One region of the Oceanobacter sp. 4_MG-2023 genome, then DNA from elsewhere that is predicted to be linked to it. Evidence: riboswitches for the same ligand, from Rfam matches in the RefSeq annotation. Region 1 holds a riboswitch; the other holds the start of a gene.
What was found. Region 1 has a riboswitch for thiamine pyrophosphate ahead of thiC (phosphomethylpyrimidine synthase ThiC). Riboswitches for the same ligand answer to the same signal wherever they lie in the genome.
Positions count from the first base shown of each region.

Region 1 (8,929 bases):
CCCAGCATCAATCCCGCTTCGGACAGGGCCACCAGGTCGGCTTCCAACAAATCTTCCTGCCCCAGATGTACCCCATCGGCCTTCAGTTCCAGTGCCAGTTGCCAGTCGTCATTGATAAACAGTGGCACACCGGCATGGCGACATAACCGAATGGCTTCCCAGGTTTCGTCACGATAGTCCGGGCCAGGGTTTTTGACCCGCCATTGCAGGCTGTCGATCCCCAGTTTCAGCAACCGCCGTAAATGTGCCAGATTATCAACCAGGCCATACAGTCCCAGGCTATGTGGTAACGCCGGGAAGGTTCGGGAAAAAAACATCCGGTCAGATGTCAATGAAGCACTGCTGGTAAGCGGTAACAGTTCCAGCCCCAGCTGGGCGAAGGCGAGCTGACGCACATCCGCGGCGTGCAGCTGATGATAGCCAGAAGCACGCTGGCTGGACGCCGCCAGGCTGGCCAGGGTATTCGCCACCGCCAGCATCACACTGTCATAACGACGTAATCCGGAAGCCAGTCCGGCAGCCAGAGCCGCAGCCAGATGACAACCGGTGCCATGGGCTGACCAGGGCAAGCGGTAATGCATCAACATAAATGACGGTGCCAGTCGCTGCTCCGGGTCCAGCGCCTGGATATCGATGCCCGCCGCGGCTTCCTGTTCGCTGTCCGGGCCGATATACCAGTCAACCAGAATATTTTCTCCCTGACGGCAGTGCTGTCCCTCATCGCTTTTCAAGTCCAGTTGCAGCGCCGTAATACCTGTCACCAGAACGGCCCCGGCACCAGCCGCCAACAGGGTCTGGGCGGCCGTAAAAATCCCCTGCCGATGAATATCCGAATCACCGGTCAGCCGTAATAACTCCGTTACATTGGGCGTAATCACATCGGTCAGCTTCAATAACCCGGCGTATTCATCCAGGCAATGCCAACTGGCCAGACCGCCTCCGGTTGCCCCCAGCACCGGGTCCCAGATAATCGGAACCCCACGCTGTTTCAGCAGTTGTAGCCGTTGTAACAGCCAACGGAACAACTCCGGGTCGGGGGGAATCCAGCCCAGACGAACCGCCTGGGGCCAGCCATCATCCTGTAATGCCACCCATTGGGCATCCAGCATTGATTGCGTCACCGGCTCAACCGCCTGTACGCCGCGGCTGCTTTGCGCGGTGATCGCAATCACCAGGGTGGCACAATCCACCCCCATGGCTTGTGCCATCGACACATCGGCCTGCATACCCGCTCCCGCCGAACAGTCAGACGCTGTAATTGACCAGATTCTGGCGCGTTCGGACGGTGCCTTGGGTGTGCCGCAATAACATTCTGAAAAAAGCGTTGTCACGCGTCGTTTACCTCCTTGAAAACGTTGTGTATTAAGAACTTGTCTGGTGCCAGAAAGGCAACCCGAGCAGCGGTGTTGACGGGCTGGCTTGCGGCCGCTCGGTCATTAACCCGGCTTCGTAGGCCATACGCCCACCGGAAACAGCCGCAGCAAACGCAGAAGCCATGGCCACTGGTTGCTCTGCCTGGGCCACGGCGGTATTCAGCAGCACGGCATCAAAGCCCAGCTCCATGGCCTGCATTGCCTGGGATGGCTTCCCCAGCCCGGCATCAATCACCATAAAGGCTTCCGGCAAACGTTGCCGCAAACGTTTCAGCCCTTCCGGATGTTGTAGACCACAGCCACTGCCAATAGGTGCCCCCCAAGGCATGATGCCAACGCAACCGGCATCCAGTAAGCGCTGACACAGCACCAGATCTTCGGTGCAATACGGTAATACCTTAAAGCCCTGGGAAACCAGCTCGCGGGCGGCTTCCAGCAGCTCAAACGGATCGGGCTGGAGAGTATAGTCATCTCCCATCACTTCCAGCTTGATCCAGGGTGTGGCAAACAATTCACGGGCCAGCGTTGCCATCAGAATCGCTTCTCTGGCAGTAAAACACCCGGCCGTGTTTGGTAATAACCGGGCACCCGTCCGACTGGTCGTTTCTTTCAGCAAGGCCCAGTGACCGTTATCTTCAATATTGCGAGCCGTCTGGCGACGTAATGCCACCGTCACAAAGCCGGGGCTGGCAGCGGTGATCGCTTCGGCCATCAGGTCTGGCGAAGGGTATAATGAACTGCCCAGCCACAATCGTCCGGCAATGTCCTCTTCGGCCAGTGTTACCGTCTGTTTTACTGTTGGTACGATCATGCATCACCCTCCTGTCATTGCGCCCAAGATATCAACCTGCATACCATCAACCAGTGCCAGCTCATGATATTGGCCCTGATGGATCAGGCGCTGGTCCACGGCAACCACAAAATTGCCCGCGGCAGCAGCGAACCCTTGTTGCTGCAGCAGCTCATCCAACCGTAATACACTCACTTGTAACCATTCTCCGTTGAGGCATATCTTCATACTGCGGCCTCCGCTGTTGCGCTGGTCTGACGACTGGCCGCCGCTAGCGGCATCAACCCCAGCGGTACCTGATACTCTTGCTGCAAACGGTCGAGAAGCGCCGGCGACAATAAAAACCCATGGCGGTACAAACCATTCACTGCCAGCGTTCCGGCAGAGCGGGTGATTTCAGGTTCATGGTGGCTCAGTGCCGGGCGTAAATTGGAGGCCAGCTCCAGGATGCGGGCTTCTGCCAACGCTGGTGACAAGGCATACAGGGCACTGAGCATTTCCAGCGCTGAGCGCACACTGACGGGAGATCGATCAGAGCTTTCAATTTCAGTGGCCCCCAAGATGTAGCGCCCCTGCTCCTTGGGAACCAGATACAGATGGTATTTGGGGTGCAGTAATCGTACCGGCCGCTGAATTTCAACATCCGGTGCCTCAATCCAGATTACCTCGCCCCTCACACCGCGCACTTGTGACCGCCAACGCTGGGCGCCAACACCACAGCAATCAATCCATAACACTGCCGGATAAGCCTGTTGGTTCACATACCAATGGCTGTGCGCGTCTTCAGCAACGTAATCAACCGGACTATTCAGACTGATTTTTCCACCAGCGGAAATAATGGCCCGATGTAACAAAACCAATAGACGGCGATTTTCCAGATGACCTTCCGGCATCAGCCAGAGGCCGCGCCGGAATTGCTCCGACAAGTGCGGCTCCAGCGCCTCGATTTGCTGGCGATTTTGCCAGGCAATACCCTGCTCGGCTCCAACATGATGCCGTGCAAGGCATCGCCCCATATCATCCAGCAGACCATTATCGGCGGGATGGGCCACCATCAGAGTCCCTCCCCGGCAAAAATCGATCGTTTCCCCAGTGTCGGCCGACAACGCCTGCAACAAGGTTGGCCATAGTTCCAGCGACTGCAATCCCATCCGGAAAAGATTCGGGCTACAGAGCGGCAACTCACTGTAGGGGGCCACCATGGCGGCGGCGGTATGTGCCGCGGCCCGGGGAGTTGCTGGTGCGAGGGGCTCTTCCTCACTGGCTTCAAACAGGTGTACCCGATAACCCTGACGTGCCAGTCGCCAGCCAATCAGGCTCCCGATCAAGCCAGCTCCGGCAATACAGATTTCGGCTCCGGAGGCTTTCCACGCCTCCCAGTCATACTCGCAGCGGTTATGCATTATCCAGTGCCTCGTCAACCTCGCTCATCTGATCGGTGCTACTGGCGGGATGGTAAAGCTCGCTGCCTTGCTGGCGAAATTCTTCAGCCTTGTCGGCCATCGCTTGCTGGGCTTGTTCCGCGTTAGCAGCGTCTCGTACTTCCTGGGATATTTTCATGGAGCAAAACTTGGGGCCACACATGGAACAGAAATGCGCCAGTTTATGGCCTTCTTTTGGCATGGTTTCATCGTGATAGGCCCGGGCTGTCTCCGGGTCCAGCGCCAGGTTGAACTGATCCTGCCAGCGAAATTCAAACCGTGCTTTGGACATGGCGTTATCGTGTATCTGGGCACCGGGATGTCCCTTGGCCAGATCCGCCGCATGCGCCGCGATGCGATAAGCCATCATGCCCTGTTTGACATCTTCCTTGTTGGGCAAGCCCAGATGTTCCTTGGGGGTGACATAACACAGCATGGCGCAGCCGTACCAACCGATCAGGGCGGCGCCAATGCCGGATGTAATGTGGTCGTAACCGGGCGCAATGTCAGTGGTCAGCGGTCCCAGGGTATAAAACGGCGCTTCCTGGCAATGCTTTAATTGCTCATCCATGTTCTCCTTGATCATATGCATTGGCACATGACCAGGCCCTTCGATAAAGGTCTGCACATCGTGCTGCCAGGCAATTTTGGTCAGTTCGCCCAGGGTGTGTAATTCGGCAAACTGGGCTTCATCGTTGGCGTCTGCAATCGAACCGGGGCGCAAGCCATCCCCCAAAGAGAAACAGACATCGTAGGCTTTCATGATGTCGCAGATGTCTTCGAAGTGACTGTACAGAAAGCTTTCCTGGTGATGTGCCAGGCACCACTTGGCCATAATCGAACCACCTCGGCTGACGATGCCTGTTACCCGCTTGGCGGTCAGTGGAATATGTGCCAGCCGCACCCCGGCATGGATGGTGAAATAATCCACCCCCTGCTCAGCCTGTTCGATCAAGGTATCGCGGAACAATTCCCAGGTCAGGTCTTCTGCGATGCCTCCGCATTTCTCTAACGCCTGATATAGAGGTACGGTACCAACAGGCACCGGCGAGTTACGCAGAATCCATTCACGGGTTTCATGAATGTTTTGCCCGGTCGACAAATCCATAATGGTGTCGGCTCCCCAATGGGTTGCCCATACCAGCTTTTCCACTTCATCGGCAATGGAAGAGGTAACGGCCGAGTTGCCAATATTGGCGTTGACCTTGGTACGGAAATTACGGCCAATAATCATCGGCTCGCTTTCCGGGTGATTGATATTATTCGGGATCACCGCCCGTCCTCGCGCAACCTCATCACGAACAAATTCCGGGGTAATCAAGGCAGGAATATTGGCACCCCAGCTTTGCCCCGGATGCTGCTGTGTCAGCGCATCGGCTAACGCCTGCTCGGTCAGCCCGAGGTTTTCACGGATGGCAATGTATTCCATTTCCGGGGTGATAATCCCCTGCCTGGCATAATGCAACTGGGTGACATTGTTGCCCGGCAAGGCACGCCGTGGCTTGCGTTCGGTTTTCATACGCCACTGCTCGTAACGCAAATCCATATCGCGGGTCTGGCTGAAATATGAGCTGGACTGGGCCAGCACTTCCGTATCGGAGCGCTCGTCAATCCACGGTTGCCGCAGTGCGGACAAGCCTTTGGCAAGATCCAGATCAAGCGCCGGATCACTGTACGGGCCCGACATATCGTAAACCCGCACCGGTGGATTATGCTCGGTGTTGCCATCACTCAATTGGGTAGGCGTCAGCTCAATTTCCCGAACTCCGACCTGTATATCGTCCCGGGAGCCCTGAATATAGACCTTGCGTGAGGCCGGATAACTCAAGCGATCCAGCTGCGCCTGGGTCAGTGGCGACTCGGCATTGGCGGTATTGCCGTGTGTTTTGTCGTGTGTTTTGTCGTGTGTTTCATTGTTGGCGGAAGCCATACTTGATACCTCTCTGAATATGGAAAGGATCAGGCAGGCAGCGGTACAAGAAAGAAAAGAGGCGGGTCATGGCCGATCACGTATCAGGTTCAGCCGGGCGACTGATACCTTCATGCAGAACCCAAACATCCATCACAGTAAAAGGATGCCGGATCATACGTGACTTTTCTGTTCCCTACGCTGGCACTAACCAGATCAGGTTCAACGGGATCCGCAATTGCGATCTCAGCCTCCAATGAGGCACCCCGACAGAATGTTCGAGCAGATTAAACGCTATTTATGACGGCGACAAGCCTTCTACGCCAAAAGAAGCACTCAGCAGAAAATGTGCCCGGGCCGTGGCAATCGGTTGTTGCCGGTCACTTTGCCAGGCAGTGATAGCCACATTGGCCACTCGCACCCCTTGTCGCCAGATCTGGCAATCAACCAGGGTATCCTGATCGCGCCCGGCCCGTAGATAGTCCAGCGAGAAGTCGATCAGTTTGGGCAAACCCATGGGTTCCGCACGGATCAGCACCTGAATCGAGGCTGCCAACTCCATAAATCCACCGATCACGCCACCGTGAATGGCTGGCAATAATGGATTACCAATATTGTCCGGGTTCCTGGGTAAGCGAAATAATAATTCTCCCTCTTGTTGCAATACTTCGGCACCGATAACCGCCGCATAGGGAATCGCATTCATCAAGGATTGATAGTCTCCACTGGCGCGGGCATATTGGACCTTGCTGGCAAAATCATCCTGCTGGGTGGTCGTTTGATCCGTCATCCGTTGTCTCCCTGAATACCCGTTGCCAGCGCATTGGCCGGTTGCAAATGCGTCAAGCGCATAAACGTTGCATTGCATTTGGCGATCACTTCACCATCATCGGCCTGCACCACCCGACAGTCGGCAAACACCACCGAGGCAGTGACCCGCTGCACACTGGCGTGAGCCAACAGGTTCTGACCGCTGCGAGCCGAACGCATATAATCCACCCGCAAATCCAGCGTCGGGCACAACTCAAATCCCGGCAAGGCGTTGACTACCGCGGTGCCACAGGCAGTATCCATCAGAGTCGTCAAACTGCCGCCGTGCAAGGCTCCGGTGATCGGATTACCAACCAGTTCAGGCGCATAGGGCAGCATCATGACCAGCCCGTTGGCATCCGCAGAAACCAGAGAGATACCCAGTACCTGACAATGTCGCAACACCGAGATAAAACGCGCTGCGCGTGCAAAACGCTCGGCGTCAGAAATCGGCTCGACGGTTTCATTATTGCCCATAATTCACTCGTCTCTTTTATAATTAACTTTTTGGAATAATACCCAAGATAGTCCACCACGCAAGACATCCATGCCAACCATGCCTTCAGGTCAACACCAATCGGCCCCGGCACCATCCAGCGCTGCGGTAAAACCAGTCCCCTTGCTCACTCTGACGGTTGTTGACAGGTTCGTCATATCCCTGTCACGGCCGGAATCTACCGTCAGGTTTTCGCGACAGGAGCAAGAGGATGAACTGGTGGCAACATGGAGTCGTTTATCAAATATATCCACGCAGTTTTCAGGACTCAAATAATGATGGTATTGGCGACCTGCAAGGACTGATCAGCCGCCTCGATTACCTTAATGACGGAACGCCGGATTCGCTGGGTATAGATGCTATCTGGCTCTCACCTGTCTACCCGTCACCGATGCTGGATCTTGGCTACGACATCTGTGATTACCAGGCTATTGACCCGGTATTTGGTACCCTGGCCGATTTTGACCAGCTGCTGCAACAGGCCCATCAGCGTGATATTCGTATTATTCTGGATCTGGTCGCCAACCACACATCGGATCAACACCCCTGGTTTATCGATAGCTGCCAACCTGGATCCAGCAAGGCCGACTGGTATCTCTGGCACGATGGTAACACCTGTCCGAATAATTGGCAGGCATGCTTTGGTGGTTCTGGCTGGAGCTGGCATCCCGTCAGAAAAGCCTGGTATTTTCATTCGTTCTTGCCCCAACAACCAGACTTGAACTGGCGTCACCCTGAGGTACAGCAAGCGATACAAGCCGTGATGGAATTCTGGCTGGCCCGCGGCGTCGATGGTTTTCGTCTCGATGTGGTCAATCTTTTTTACAAGGCCAGAGACCTGCAGAACAACCCGACAGATTGGCTCAAACCGGCACGGCCTTACGACCGTCAGAGACATATTCACGACCGGGACCAGCCAGAAATGCACGAGCTGCTCAAACAGATGCGCTCGTGGGTTGATCAGTACCCGGACCGCATGATGGTCGGAGAAATATTTATCGCCGATTCAGATGATGCCAGCCTGCCCGCCAGCTACTGCGGCAATGGTGATGAACTGCACTTGGCGTTTAATCTGGCTTTTTTGCGGGCTCCATTTTCAGCCCGAGCATTCCGTGCCGTCATTCATCAGTGGATCGACTTGCTAGGGCACGAGAACTGGCCGAATTACACCCTCAGCAACCATGATATCAAACGCCATATCAGCCGTTATGCCGCTCACTCAGACCGCACCCAGGCTGAACAACCACCTCACAAGCACAGCCTCGAACGGGCACGTCTGCTGGCGATGCTGCTGCTGACACTACGCGGTACACCCTTTTTGTATTACGGTGAAGAAATTGGCATGCCGGAACAACCGGTTTCCCTGCCCCAGCGACAAGATCCGGTAGGCAAACGTTACTGGCCCTTTCACCCTGGCCGCGACGGTTGCCGGCGGCCAATGATGTGGCAAATACCCAATACCTTTTCCAGCGCGGCCAGCTGGTTACCAGAAAGGGCGATTGAGGGTACAAGTGTCACCGACCAAAGCCATGACCCCGACAGCCTGCTGAGCTGGTATCGACACTTGATATGGCTGCGCAAACGCACTCCGGCCTTGTACCGGGGCAAACTCAAACTTATTGGCAGTCCTGACGAAGTGCTTGCCTACGAGCGTTGTGAACAGCCACACCGTTTACTGGTATTGCTGAACTTTTCCAGCCAGCCACAGCCAGTTAACCTGCACCATCATGCTGTTATGCGCTGCCTCGCCAACAGCCATGCATCCGCTGCCCCGGCATACCGGGACGGTTCGTTATTACTCGAGCCACTACAGGCACTGATACTGGAAATCAATCCGGACTTTCCGCAACGGGCCTCAGTGGCTCCATGACTAGCAGCAACACTGATCCAGTCAGACCCAATCATCATTAACGCTGACCGGCAAACAGCTGATCGCGATAAGCATGGGATGGATAAATACCAAAAATACGAATATCCCGGGCAAAATATTCCAGCTCATTCAAAGCCAATTGCATATTGGCCTCCTGAGGATGTCCAAGGATATCGGCATGAAATAGACTGGCTTCCATACTGGCGCCATCCATATAACTTTCCAGCCGCAACAGGTTAATACTGTTGGTGGCGAATCCG
Region 1 covers NZ_JAUYVV010000019.1:54,159-63,087, reverse strand. Annotated here, with positions in the region: gene Q8W24_RS13020 (thiamine phosphate synthase) at 1-1,331, opposite strand, end outside; gene Q8W24_RS13015 (thiazole synthase) at 1,363-2,184, opposite strand; gene Q8W24_RS13010 (MoaD/ThiS family protein) at 2,188-2,391, opposite strand; gene Q8W24_RS13005 (FAD-dependent oxidoreductase) at 2,388-3,566, opposite strand; gene thiC (phosphomethylpyrimidine synthase ThiC) at 3,559-5,514, opposite strand; TPP riboswitch at 5,670-5,772, opposite strand; gene Q8W24_RS12995 (PaaI family thioesterase) at 5,792-6,283, opposite strand; gene Q8W24_RS12990 (PaaI family thioesterase) at 6,280-6,780, opposite strand; gene Q8W24_RS12985 (alpha-amylase family glycosyl hydrolase) at 7,011-8,669, shown strand; gene Q8W24_RS12980 (prephenate dehydratase) at 8,707-8,929, opposite strand, start outside.

Region 2 (8,929 bases), on a different contig from region 1:
GCTTTTGGTGAGCAAACCAGTGCGTTTGCGCATTTTGAGCGTTTCAGTAATTTGGTACAGCGTTATCTGGCAATCAAGACCTTGATGAGCCTTGGCACCGGGGTCTGTATCGGCGTGGTATTGTGGATAATTGGGGTGGATTATGCGCCGGTGTGGGCGGTGATTGCTTTTCTGCTGAATTATATTCCCAATATCGGCTCTATTATTGCGGCTGTTCCGGCTGTGCTGATTGCTTTGATCCAGTTAGGTCCAGGTTCGGCACTGGCAACGGCTATCACCTATGTGGTTGCCAATATGACGTTTGGTAATGTGCTGGAACCCCGCATGATGGGGCGTACGTTGGGGTTGTCGACACTGGTGGTGTTCCTGTCATTGATTTTTTGGGGCTGGATTCTTGGCCCGGTGGGTATGCTGCTTTCGATACCGCTGACCATGGTGGTCAAGATAGCGCTGGAAACCCGCCAGTCAACTCGCTGGATGGCAACGCTGCTGGACCATTAGTTGCTGGTCATTAGTTGCTGCCGGGCCATTGACTGTCGCTGGATGATGTCTTGCAACGGCTGGGAATACCCCGGTCTTTAGATACACCGGTTTATGTCAATAATCACGGTCAGTTGCAAAAAACCGTAAACCTGTTAGAGAACAGTCCATCGCCTGATTAGACTTGGGCTGGGAGGAACCGAATGAAATCAATATTACTGATCGACGACGACACCGAGCTGGGCGAATTATTGCAGGAATACCTGGCGATGGAGGGCTTTGAACTCACTCCGGTACACGATGGAGAAAGCGGCCTGGAGCAAGCATTAAAAGGGGATTACGATCTGGTCTTGCTGGACGTTATGTTACCTAAAATTCATGGCTTTGAGGTGTTACGCCGCATTCGGGCTGAATCCCAGGTGCCAGTGATCATGTTGACTGCTCGAGGCGAGAGTGTCGACCGGGTATTAGGGCTGGAACATGGCGCGGATGATTATATTGCCAAACCGTATCACCACCATGAACTGGTAGCGCGGATTCGGGCACTGTTTCGCCGTATCGATATGACGGGTGATTCCAGCGCACCGGTAGCCGAAGGGGCGATACAGGTGGGGTCTTTGGTTCTGACGCCCAGTGATCGGGGAGTATGCCTGGATGGCGAGAACCTGGTGCTGACCGGTGCCGAGTTTGGCGTCTTGCAGTGCATGATGGAGCACGCCGGAGAGCTGGTCAGTAAAGATACCCTGTCGATGTCGGCATTGGGACGTTCACTGATGGCTTACGATCGTTCGATTGATATGCACGTCAGTAACTTGCGTAAAAAACTCGGCCACCGTGAAGATGGTAGTGATTGGATCAAGACAGTGCGTAGCCGCGGCTATTTGCTGGTTAAGTCCTGACCGATGATCAGACACTTTAGGGGCGTTAAGGTCAGCTGGTACCGATCGCTGTTTTTTAAGGTGTTTGTCTGGTTCTGGCTGGTGATTTTTCTCGCCATGGGGCTGGCGGTTGCTACAAGAAACTGGGTTGATGATGACTTTATGCGACCTGCGGATCTGGCAGACTCGCGCCTGTTACTGAATTTGATGGAGAAACAATTGCCGATTGTGGCAGAAGGCCGGATGCTCTGGCGGCAGCTGCGGCCGGGCTGGAACCTGGTATCGGTACCGGTGGACCGGGTTGAGGAATTACCCCACGACCTGGAAGAGTTTGCCGATCGGGCCGGCTATCTTGGACGGTCTCTGTACGGCCAGAACGATGGCTGGTTGATGCTGGGGCCAGTGCAGAGTGACGGCTATCTTTATATCGGTGTTTCCCGCCAGGTTTGGCAGAACTTTCTGGACGATAAACGCCGCTGGGTGGTGCCGGTCGTGATTGTAGTGGTGGTCACGCTGCTGTGTTTCTTGCTGGTCTGGAATCTGACGCTGCCAATGCGCCGTTTGCAACGGGTCGTGCGGCAAATGGCCGAAGGCAATTTTGATGTCACCGATCTGGCTGCTGATATCAGTCGCAAGGATGAAATTGGCGTATTGGTGGCCGAAGTGGCCAGCATGGCGGACGCTACCCAGCAGTTATTGGCCAGCCATCAACAATTATTACGTGATGTCTCCCACGAATTACGCTCACCGTTAACCCGTTTGCAAATTGCGCTGGGTATCGCCCGTAAAAAAGATCAGCAGCAGCTCGTTGCGGCAGAACATGACCGTATCGAACGGGCCGCGTTTCAGGTGGAAAATCTTATCAGCCAGATTCTGGATCTGGCTCGTTTGTCCCAGTTACGGGCCGGACAGCTGCAGCTGGAAGAACGCAGTCCTTGTGAGCAAGTGAATGGCTGGTTGCAGGATGCTGAGCTGGAGCTGGAATCCCGGCACATCAAGGTAACTTGCGACTGTTCCAAAGCACCGGCCCAGTGTTCCTGGGATTGGGTGCTGATTGAACGGGCGGTTGATAACCTGCTGCGTAACGCCATTCGGTATTCACCGGACGGTGGCTGTTTGTTGGTAGAAGTGGCTGAAGTGGGAGATCGTGTGGATATTTCGGTCATGGATCAGGGGCCTGGTGTGCCCGACGATATGCTGGAATCCATCTTTGCACCCTTTACCCAGGTTGATCATGCCCGCAGTCCCGGCGCTGGGGATATAGGCTATGGTCTGGGCCTGGCATTGGTCAGGCGAGTGGTGGAATTGCATGGCGGGAAAGTGGTCGCTGAAAACCGTCATCCTGGTCTGTGTGTTGCTCTACAACTACCAGTCGTTAATGTACCTACGACTTTTGTATGAATACTCTGGTCGAATCTTGCGGTAGATCAGGGCAATTCAAATCAGCGCAAAAGAACAGCAGTCGCCTGGAACATTTCAAGGATATAGTGGAAATACCCGGGGCTTTTTGCTATTAAGGGTGCCCCTTTCGCAATTGTTGTCTAATTGGACAACGCGTTATGCGTCGAGCCCAGGGATATTAACACCACAAAAAAAACGACTGGATGAGCACTATGTCAGAAGATCTCAAGCAAGCAGCTCTGGATTATCATCAATTTCCCAAACCGGGCAAAATCAGTGTCGAACTGACCAAACCTGCCGCCACCTCACGCGATTTGTCGCTGGCGTACAGCCCAGGTGTGGCTGAGCCGGTCAAGGAAATTGCTGCCGACCCTGAAAATGCCTACAAATATACCGGCAAAGGGAATCTGGTTGCCGTGATTACTGACGGTACCGCCATTCTGGGGCTGGGAAATCTGGGGCCACTGGCATCCAAACCCGTCATGGAAGGCAAATCTTTGCTATTCAAACGTTTTGCGGGCGTTGACTCTATCGATCTGGAAGTGGAAAGCGAAAGCCCACAAGCCTTTATCGATACCGTGCGTCGCATAGCGATTACTTTTGGTGGCATCAACCTGGAAGACATCAAGGCACCTGAGTGTTTTGAAATCGAACGCACCCTGATCGAACAGTGCGATATTCCGGTATTCCACGATGACCAGCACGGTACAGCAATCGTTACGGTTGCCGGTGCCATGAACGCATTGGAAGTTGTTGGTAAAAAAATCGAAGACGCCAAAATGTGTGTCGTCGGTGCCGGTGCTGCAGCAATCTCATGCTCCAAGCTGATGATTCTGGCCGGTATGAAACCAGAAAACATCTTTATGTGTGACCGCAAGGGCGTGATCCATTCCGGTCGTGATGACCTGAACCAGTACAAAGCCATGTTTGCTGTCGATACCGACAAACGCACCATTGATGATGCACTGGATGGCGCGGACATCTTCCTTGGTCTGTCTGGTCCGAACATGGTGACTGGTGAACAGATCAAGGCCATGGCAGCCGATCCGGTTATCTTTGCTTGCGCCAACCCGGTACCGGAAATCATGCCGGAAATCGTATGGGAAGCGCGTCCTGATGCCATCATGGCAACCGGTCGTTCTGACTATCCGAACCAGGTAAACAACGTACTGGGCTTCCCGTTCATTTTCCGTGGTGCTCTGGACGTACGTGCCAAGCGCATCAACGAAGAAATGAAACTGGCAGCAGCCAAGGCGCTGGCGGGTCTGGCGAAAGAGCCAGTGAGCCAGGAAGTGCTGGATGCATACGGTCTGGAGTCTCTGGCTTTTGGTCGCGAATACATCATTCCGAAAGCAGTCGATTCCCGTCTGTTGGGCGCGGTGTCTTTTGCCGTTGCACAAGCTGCGATTGAAACCGGTGTAGCAGCAGGCCCAATGCCTGCCAACTACCCGTTAAAAACGATTGCTGATATCTGATCTGGCGATTGTTTGATACAAAAAAACCGCCCCTCTTGCGAGGGGCGGTTTTTTTGTGGCCAGCGTTTTTGATGACACGGTTATCAGGCGTTGTGGCCAGCCATTGTTGTGATCAGGTGATCAGACGCTGTAACGCTGACGCAAGGCGTTGATACGATCTGTCAGTGGCGGGTGAGACGCGGCCAGCGCTGCCAGTTTGCCTTCACCAGCAATACCAAAGGCGACCAGCTCGCCATTCAACTCGCTGGGTTGGTCATAACTTTCCTGTAACCGTGCCAGCGCATTGATCATGGCGACCGGGCTGACCAGGTCAGCTCCGGCAATATCGGCACGATACTCACGACGACGACTGAACCAGGCGACAATAAACGACGCCAGGATGCCAAGCACAATTTCGGATACAAATGTGGCGATAAAAAAGCCGATGCCCGGCCCGTTTTCGTTTTTCAGAATAGCCTTGTCGACAAAATTACCAATAATACGGGCAAAGAACATTACAAAGGCGTTGATTACCCCCTGAATCAGGGCCAGCGTCACCATATCCCCGTTGGCAACGTGACCAATCTCATGGCCCAGCACGGCTTTTACTTCGTCTTTGCTCATGCGTTGTAGCAGGCCGGTTGAAACCGCCACCAGAGCATCGTTACGATTCCAGCCGGTGGCAAAGGCATTGGGTTGATGAGAGTTGAACACCCCCACTTCCGGCATGCCGATTCCAGCCTTGTCGGCCAGCTCTTGCACCGTGCTGACGAGCCATTGCTCGCTGGCGTTATGGGGAGATTCGATTACCTGGACGTTCATGCCGCGCTTGGCCATCCACTTGGACAGCAGCAAGGACACGGCAGAACCCGCCATACCAAACACCAGACAGAATATCAGCAGGTTGCCAAAATCCAGCCCTTGCTGTGAAAAGTAGCTGCCAACGCCGAGAATCGACAAGGTAATGCTGGCGACCAGAATCACCGCCAGGTTGGTGGCCAAAAACAGGATAATGCGCAACATGATATTCCTCCTGTGGAATGAATTAGGCGCAAATATGAACTCTCATTATGACCACAAGATTGAGACGATGACGGCGTAATTCAAGTAAAAGAATACGACAGCAAGAACGAAATCCGGTGCAGGATTGGTATCCGATGGAATATCCGTATAATGGCCGCGTCCCAGGGGGTGGCTGGATCAGCCTGAGACTTGCCAAATGGCATAAACCCCTAGAACCTGATCCGGTTAGTACCGGCGTAGGAATGGGCGAGTGCTGTGAGTTATTCCTGGCATATCGACAGTCTTTTTGTTGCTAAATGGATTAGCGACCTACGCGTTATCCTGTACATCAAACCGGGTCTCCTTTTTGAATTATTTAAGAGGACAGACCCAATGATATGTCGCAAGACACCTTTATTCCTGGCCGTATCCGCGGCTGTATTCACCCTGCCAACGTATGCCGACCAGTCTGCCATGGAAGAAGTGGTCGTGACGGCGGATTTTCGCCAGACCGATGTCCAGTCCATTCCGGAAGCAACGACCGTTGTTGGTGCGGCTGCTATTGAACAGCGCTCGGCGGATCATCTCGAAAGCCTGCTGGCGCTGGCTCCCAACGTCAACTTTACTTCCGGTGCTTCCCGGGGGCGTTTTTTCCAGATTCGCGGTATTGGTGAACGCAGCCAGTATGTGGACCCGGTCAACCCATCGGTGGGTTTGCGGGTTGATGGCATCGACATGACCGGGCTGGGCGGTGGTGCAGGTTTGTTTGATGTGCAGCAGGTCGAGGTCTTGCGCGGCCCACAAGGCACCCGTTTTGGTGCCAATGCCCTGGCCGGTATGATCAATATCGAAAGTAATGATCCAACAGAACAGTTTGAAGGCATGGTGTCGGGCAAACTGGGTAACTACAACACCAAAGCCCTCGGTGCCGTGGTGTCGGGGGAAGTCGGCCCGGGACTGAATATGCGCTTGTCGGCTCATCAGAACAGCTCGGATGGGTATATTCACAACGCTTACCTCGATCGTGATGACACCAACAATATCGATGAACAGCTGGTACGTCTGAAAGGCAATCTGGCGCTGGATGAGCGTAATACCCTGGCACTGACCTGGTTGTATATCGATGTGGATAACGGCTTTGATGCCTTTTCTCTCGATAATAACCGCACCACCTATTCCGATAATCCGGGTGTTGATCGGCAGAATACCCATGCCGCCGCCCTGACCTGGACATCGGAAATGGCCGAGGCGTTTGATCTGCGCGTGCATGCCTCTGGCAGCAACGGCAACACCGAATACAGCTACGACGAAGATTGGGCTTATGGCGAATACGATGGCACCACCGACAACATCTGTGTAACGCCGGGCACTTGTTTGGCCAATCAAGGAGGGTATAGCTCTACTGACCAGTATCTGCGCGACCACCGCCGCCGTGAACTGGACGTGCGCTTGACCTCTACCGAAGCAGGACAATTGTTCTCCGGTTCGACCGACTGGGTTGTGGGTGTATATCGTATGACCCGCTCAGAAGATATGACCCGCTTCTATACCTGGAATACGGAGACCTTTTTCAGTGACCTCAACACCGCTTCCACGGCGGTCTACGGTGAATTGTCCGTTCAAGCCAGTGACGACCTGGTGGTAACGACGGGTGTGCGCAGTGAACAGTGGAACACCGACTATGACGACAGTAACGCCATTAACAATGACCGCACTGAAAGCTTGTGGGGCGGTAAAGTGGCGCTGGAATACCTGCTTAATAGCAACCAGCTGGCTTATGCGTCATTGGCGCGTGGTTATAAAGCCGGTGGGGTGAATACCGACCAAGACATCAGCGAAGACCATCGCACTTTCGATACCGAGTTTAATAATGCGCTGGAAGCCGGATTAAAATCCAGCCTGCTCGACGACACCTTACGCACTCGTGTAGCGGCCTTTTATATTCAGCGTAAAGACCAGCAAGTCAAAAGTTCGTTGGCGGTACAAAACGAAGATAACAGCGGTATCAGCTTCCAGGACTATCTGGCCAACGCCGCCGAAGGGGTTAACTACGGTCTGGAACTGGAAACCGACTGGGCACTCAGTGAACAGCTGAACTGGACTTTCAGTGGTGGCTGGTTACAAACCAAGTTTATCGACTATCAGTACGAAACCGCCGATGGCACCTTCAGCATGAACGGTCGTGAGCAGGCTCAGTCGCCGACGTACAGCTTTGCCAACAGTCTGGCTTATGCGGTTGGCAACGGCCTGACGTTGGTACTGGAAAACGAAGCCAAAGACAGCTTCTACTTTTCCGACAGTCATTATGAAGAATCCACCGCCTATGTCATGTGGCATGCCCGGGTGGCGTATGATGGTAGCAATTACCAGCTGGCCGTGTACGGCCGTAACCTGACCGATGTCGAGCAGGAAGTCCGTGGTTTCCACTTTGGTAATGACCCCCGTGACGGCTACACCAACGAGCGCTGGGTACAGTATGGCGACCCGCGACTGGTTGGCGTGGAAGGCAAATACTATTTCTGACCGGTTGTTTATTCAGGCCAGTCACTGCTGACTGGCCTGTGCTTTATTCCCGTAATTCCATCCTAATCTCAGGAGTACCGTATGGAACTTTCCGTTGATATCAGCGCATACCCATTGGCAGACAAATATATCCCCGCGATCAAAGACTTTATCGAGCGTCTGCAAGGGACCGAAGGACTGACCGTGGTGTGCAACACCATGTGCACCCAGGTGTTTGGTGACTACGATCTGGTCATGAATACCATTGCCGCAGAAATGAAACACTCGTTCGAAACCTATGGCAAAGCCATTTTTGTCTATAAGATGATCCCGGGTGTGAATCTGGACCCTGCGCTCAAGCCACACGGCTAGGCTTGGGGGTTGGGTTTGAGGGCCAGGTTTAAGGGGTGTTGTGGGAACAGGATTGGATGCCTCGGTGGCGGTGATCAACCGCTGTACTGACACCACGACCAGAGCCGCTGAACCATCACGACCAGCACGACCAAGACCAGAACCACAGACACCAAATCATCGCCACGACCCTGTAACGCCCATAAGGCGCTGCTCTGGTTGTGCGAGACAACTCCGAGGTAATCCAATCCGATGGATAACATAGTGAGCCAGATGACAGCTGCTCTGGCTGCCCAAAGCCTCCCCGAGGTCATTGCCGTGGTGCTGGGGCTTGCTTATCTGGTACTGGCCATGCGTCAGAGTAACTGGTGCTGGTATGCGGCCTTTGGCAGTACTGCTATTTTCAGCTGGTTGTTCTGGGATGTCAGCTTGCTGATGGAATCGGCGCTGAATGTCTATTATCTGCTGATGGCCCTCTATGGCTGGTGGGCCTGGCAGCATTCCGCTGCGGATGAAACCACCGAAGAACTGCCAATCCAGCGCTGGAACCTGACACAGCATATGCTGACACTGGCGGCCATTGCTGGGCTGACATTGGTGAGTGGTGCCTTGTTACACAGTAATACCAGCGCGGTCATGCCCTATCTGGATTCCTTTACCACCTGGGGCGCGGTGATCACTACCTGGATGGTGACTCGTAAAGTGCTGGAAAACTGGCTTTACTGGATTGTGATCGATGCCGTGGCGATTTATCTGTATATCGACCGTGAGTTGTATCTGACCGCCACCCTGATGGCTATTTATGTGGTGCTGGCTGCCATCGGCTGGTTTGTCTGGCATAAGGATTATCGTGACCAGAGT
Region 2 covers NZ_JAUYVV010000003.1:288,521-297,449, forward strand. Annotated here, with positions in the region: gene Q8W24_RS04445 (AI-2E family transporter) at 1-501, shown strand, start outside; gene Q8W24_RS04450 (response regulator) at 684-1,379, shown strand; gene Q8W24_RS04455 (ATP-binding protein) at 1,383-2,759, shown strand; gene Q8W24_RS04460 (malic enzyme-like NAD(P)-binding protein) at 2,972-4,234, shown strand; gene htpX (protease HtpX) at 4,355-5,236, opposite strand; TPP riboswitch at 5,391-5,496, shown strand; gene Q8W24_RS04470 (TonB-dependent receptor) at 5,609-7,738, shown strand; gene Q8W24_RS04475 (hypothetical protein) at 7,820-8,089, shown strand; gene pnuC (nicotinamide riboside transporter PnuC) at 8,342-8,929, shown strand, end outside.
Region 2: another riboswitch for thiamine pyrophosphate. It lies ahead of Q8W24_RS04470 (TonB-dependent receptor); the one in region 1 lies ahead of thiC (phosphomethylpyrimidine synthase ThiC).